Regions from separate parts of the Pseudoxanthomonas sp. SE1 genome, predicted to be linked through region 1. Evidence: predicted binding sites of a transcription regulator. Region 1 holds the regulator's gene; the other holds the start of a gene.
The links. Region 1 encodes FliA, which starts transcription of late flagellar genes. Its sites were predicted from a motif close to TAAAGTTTNNCNNNCNNNGGCCGATAA; they were not measured.
Positions count from the first base shown of each region.

Region 2: the regulator FliA is predicted to act here: its motif matches at 1,616-1,642, upstream of OY559_RS05630 (GGDEF domain-containing protein).

Region 1 is NZ_CP113783.1:2,396,237-2,398,629, reverse strand. It holds gene OY559_RS11365 (protein phosphatase CheZ) at 1-209, opposite strand, end outside; gene cheY (chemotaxis response regulator CheY) at 209-589, opposite strand; gene OY559_RS11355 (RNA polymerase sigma factor FliA) at 768-1,520, opposite strand; partial or broken gene OY559_RS11350 (MinD/ParA family protein) at 1,517-2,329, opposite strand; gene flhF (flagellar biosynthesis GTPase FlhF) at 2,385-2,393, opposite strand, start outside.
Region 2 is NZ_CP113783.1:1,230,989-1,233,381, forward strand. It holds gene OY559_RS05625 (AIM24 family protein) at 1-33, shown strand, start outside; gene OY559_RS05630 (GGDEF domain-containing protein) at 46-1,539, opposite strand; gene tsf (translation elongation factor Ts) at 1,760-2,393, opposite strand, start outside.

The DNA.
Region 1 (2,393 bases):
CCGGTGGGCGGCAGTTCGCCCAGCGTCTGCGCCAGTTCGCGCGCGAGGCGGCCCAGGCCCTGCATCATCGGCTGCGTACGCCAGGCGGCGATGGCATCCAGTTCGCGGCGCCAGCCGGCTTCGTCGCCCTGTTCCAGGGCATCCAGCGCGTGCTGAAGTTTTTCCACCAGCGCGGCGCGGGCGCCGGCGACATCGACCACGGCGGTCATCAGGCGGCCGCTCCCAGGCGTTCGAAGATCTTGCCCAGCTTCTCTTCCAGCGTCTGGGCGGTGAACGGCTTGATGATGTAGCCATTCACGCCGTTCTGGGCGGCTTCGATGATCTGCTCGCGCTTGGCTTCGGCGGTGACCATCAATACCGGCAGGGTCTTGAAGCGGTCGTCGGCGCGGATGGCCTTCAGCAACTCGATGCCGGTCATGCCGGGCATGTTCCAGTCGGTGACCACGAACTCGAAGCTGCCCTGGGACAGTGCGGTCAACGCGCTGTTGCCGTCCTCGGCCTCGGCGGTATTGGTATAGCCCAGGTCATTGAGCAGGTTCTTGATGATGCGGCGCATGGTGGAAAAGTCGTCCACGATGAGGATGCGCATGTTCTTGTTGGTCACGGGTGCTCCGGTGTTGCGTGGACGGTGCGTCTGGTGGGGGTATCGGCCGGGGCCGGGAAATATTTAGCGGAGGCGACGCCGCTTTGTAGGAGCGCCCTTGGGCGCGATGCTCTTGTTTGGGGGTGACGGCAAAAGCATCGCGCCCCAGGGCGCTCCTACAGCGTCAACCGTCGTCCTCAAGGCCGGCGTCGGCCTTCTCGAACACCTGCAGGCGTCCACGCAGCCGCACCATGGCCTGGCCGTGGATCTGGCAGACGCGCGACTCGCTGACGCCGAGGACGGCGCCGATCTCCTTCAGGTTGAGTTCCTGCTCGTAGTACATCGAGAGGACCAGCTGCTCGCGTTCCGGCAGTTGGCCGATGGACTTGACCAGTTGCTGGCGGAATTCGCTGCGCTCCAGATGCTGCTCCGGCGAGGGACCGCCGGTGCGCGCGGTGTTCGGTTCGCCGTGGTCGTCGATGTGCGACTCCAGGCTCAGGACCTGGCCGCGCGCGGCGTCTTCCATCAGGCGCAGGTATTCGGGCAGCGGCATTTCCATCGCACTCGCCACTTCGGTGGCGATGGCGGCGCGGCCGGTGCGCTGTTCGATCTCGCGCACGGTGGCGGCCGCCTGGCGGGCGCGGCGGTGGACCGAGCGCGGCACCCAGTCGCCGCGACGGATCTCGTCGATCATCGAGCCGCGGATGCGGATGGAGGCGTAAGTCTCGAACGACGCGCCCTGCTCGGCATCGTAGCTGCGCGAGGCTTCCAGCAGGCCGATCATGCCGGCCTGCACCAGGTCGTCGACCTCCACGCTGGCCGGCAGGCGTGCGGCCAGGTGATGGGCGATGCGACGGACCAGGTCGGCGTGCTGGGTGACGAAATCGTTCGCGGTGCTGCGTTGCACCGCGCGGTATTGGGCGGCGGCGGTGTTCATGCGGCGACTCCCCGCTGGATCAGGCGTTCGACGAAGAACTCGACGTTGCCACGCGCTCCCAGCGGCGGCTGCCAGCGCGCGGTCATGCGCGCGATCTCGGCGATGGCGCGTGCCGACGGGCTGCCCGGGTAGGCTTTGACGACGGGTTGCTGGCGCTGCACGGCACGGCGCAGCCAGTCATCCTGCGGCACGGCACCCAGGTAGTGCAGGGCCACGTCGCCGAGGAAGCGCTCGCAGACGCGGGCGAGTTTTTCGTACAGCTTCCGGCCCTCGTTGGGGTCGCGGACCATGTTGGCGATGACGTGCACGCGGTCCAGGCCACGCTCGCGCGCCAGCACCTTGATCAGCGCGTAGGCGTCGGTGATGGAAGCCGGTTCGTCGCAGACCACCACCACGGTGTCCTGCGCGGCCTGGCAGAAGGTCAGCACGCTGTCGGTGATGCCGGCGGCGGTGTCCACCACCATGAAATCCAGTGCGCGCTGCAGCTCGGAGAACACGTTGACGAGGCCCACGTGCTCGGCCGGGGCCAGTTCGGCCATGTGGCGGAAACCCGACGAGGCGGGAACCACCAGCACGCCTTCGGGCCCTTCCAGCAGGACATCCTCCAGTGCGCAACGACCGGCGACCAGGTCGGCGAGGGTGAACTTCGGCGACAGCCCCAGCAGCACGTCCACGTTGGCCAGGCCGAGGTCGGCATCCATCAGCAGCGTGCGCTTGCCCATTTCGGACAGCGACACGGCCAGGTTGACCGACACGTTGGTCTTGCCCACGCCGCCCTTGCCGCCGGTGATGGCGATGACGCGCACGGGATGGAATGCGCCGGGCATCGGCGGCGTGCCGCGGGGATTGGTCTGCAACAGGTGGTCAGGCGAC
Region 2 (2,393 bases), 1.2 Mb from region 1:
TACGAAGAAGTGGCGCTGCAGCCGAGGCAGTAGCCACCCCGCCCCTCAGGGCGCGATGGCACCTACCGATACCCGGTTGCGCCCTTCGCGCTTGGCGCCATACAGCGCCTCATCCGCCGCACGGAGCAGGTCGTCGACGTGACGGAACTGTTCCAGTGCGCCCTGGGTCGCCAGGCCTGCGGAGAAGGTGATGTGCAGTGGCTTTCCGTCGACATCGGCCATCGCGACGTCGGCCACTTCCGACAGGATGCGCCGCACGACCTGGGCGGCAGCCTCTTCGCCGATGCCGGGCAACACCACCAGGAACTCCTCGCCACCGTAGCGGGCGACGATGTCGCTGCTGCGCACCTGGCGCATCAGCGCCTTGGCGAAATTGCGCAGCACTTCATCGCCGACCAGGTGCCCCCAGCGATCATTGACCTGCTTGAAGTCGTCCAGGTCGATGAAGGCGATCGACAGCGGCCAGCCATGCCGCGTGGCGGTGTCGAACTCCTTCTCGAGAACTTCTTCCAGCTGGCTGCGGTTGTACGCGCCAGTCAAGGGGTCGCGCCGCACCTCCTCCTCCAGCCGGCGCGCACGGTCTTCGTGCTCGTTGGCTTCCTTGCGGGCACGCGCCGCGTCCTGGATTTCGCGCAGGTTGCGCACGACCAGCAGCTCGCGCGCATGGTCCAGCAAGGCCTGGATGCGGGCGGGCGCTGCGGGCGGCACGTCGAACATCGCGTAGACCTCGGGCAACGCGGCGAGCATTTCCTCTGTCGTGGCGAGGAATGCCGGGTAATCCATCCCGAGCCGCGTCGCCGCCTGCATGGCGGCGTGGCGATGGGCTTCCTCCGTCCGTGCCTCGTCCATGCCGGCCAGCCAGATGTCGGCCACGTGGCCGGACACGGCCACGCAGGCATTGAACGTACTGTCCGACGCCGACATTTCGCTCTCGATGATCGCTTCTCTCAGCAGCGCGGGCAGGTTCCATTGACGGGCCAGCCAGCCCCCTATCGTGGCGTGGTCGCACCCCAGCCAGTCGCGCTCGGCCGCCAGCAGTTCGGCGTTGCCGGTGGTGCGTTCGATCAGCCGCGCATAGTCGTCGCCGAGGACTTCCAGCAGGGCCAGCATCCCGATGTCCTGCAGCAGGCCGGCCAGCATCAGCTCTTCTGCCTTGCGCACGCCGGCGTGCTGGCCCAGTACGCGACTGGCCAGTGCGGCGATCACGCTGCGCCGCCAGACGCGTTCCTGCGCGACCGGGTGGCTGCCGCTGCGGCAGTGGGCAAGCGAGAACCCCAGTGCCAAGGTCAGCGTGGCATTGAGGCCCAGCACCGTCAGTGCCTGGGAAAGGTTTTCCACCCGGCGGCGGCTGGCGTAGAGCGGAGAGTTCGCGATGCGCAGCATGCGCGCACTCAGTGCCGCGTCCAGGCCGATCGTGTCGGCGGCCGTCGCCATTACCACGTCGGGATCCTGGGCAAGCTCGATGATCCGCACTGCAACGCCGGGCGGGCTGGGCAGGTTGCGGCAGTTCAGCAACTGGGCTTCGAGTTCGGGACGCATCCGGGTGCGGGCCACGCAGGTGGGAATTGCAGGCAGGATGCCGGCAATGCGCGACGAAGTGTCACGTTTGAAACCAGTTTCGGCACGGGACGTGCAAACTTGAGTCGTGTTCGACGAACGGTCGTGGCGTGCACAGCGCGGCATCCGCCCCGCGATCTTTGCAGGCAACAAAAAAGCCGCGGTTCCCCGCGGCTTTTCCGTCGAAGCGGAGCGGAAAGGCTTACGCCAGGCCGGCCTGCTTCATGACTTCGGCGGCGTAGTCTTCCACCACCTTCTCGATGCCTTCGCCGACCACCAGGCGCTGGAAGCCGACCACGTCGGCGCTGGCGGCCTTGACCACCTGCTCGACCGACTTGTCGCTGTCCAGCACGTACGGCTGGCCGTACAGCGTCACTTCGTTGACGATCTTGTTGATCTTGCCGGAGATGATCTTCTCCAGGATGTCGGCCGGCTTGGCCTTGTCCTTGTCCGACATCTTCGCCAGCTCGATTTCCTTTTCCTTCGCGACGAACTCGGCCGGCACGTCGGCGGCCTTGTTGTGCGGCGGATTCATCGCGGCGATGTGCATCGCCAGGCCACGGGCCAGTTCGGCATCGCCGCCCTTGACCTCGACCAGCACGCCGATCTTGCCGCCGTGCACGTAGGCCGCGACGTTGTTGGCGCTGTCGATCGACACCAGGCGACGGATCTGCATGTTCTCGCCCAGCTTGGCGATGGCGGCGGCGCGGGCTTCCTCGACGGTCTCGCCCGAAGCCAGCTTGGCGCTCTTCAGCGCTTCGACGTCGGCGGCGCCGGAGGTCAGCGCAGCCTGCGCGATGGCGTCGGTGAAGGCGATGAAGTTGGCGTCCTTGGCG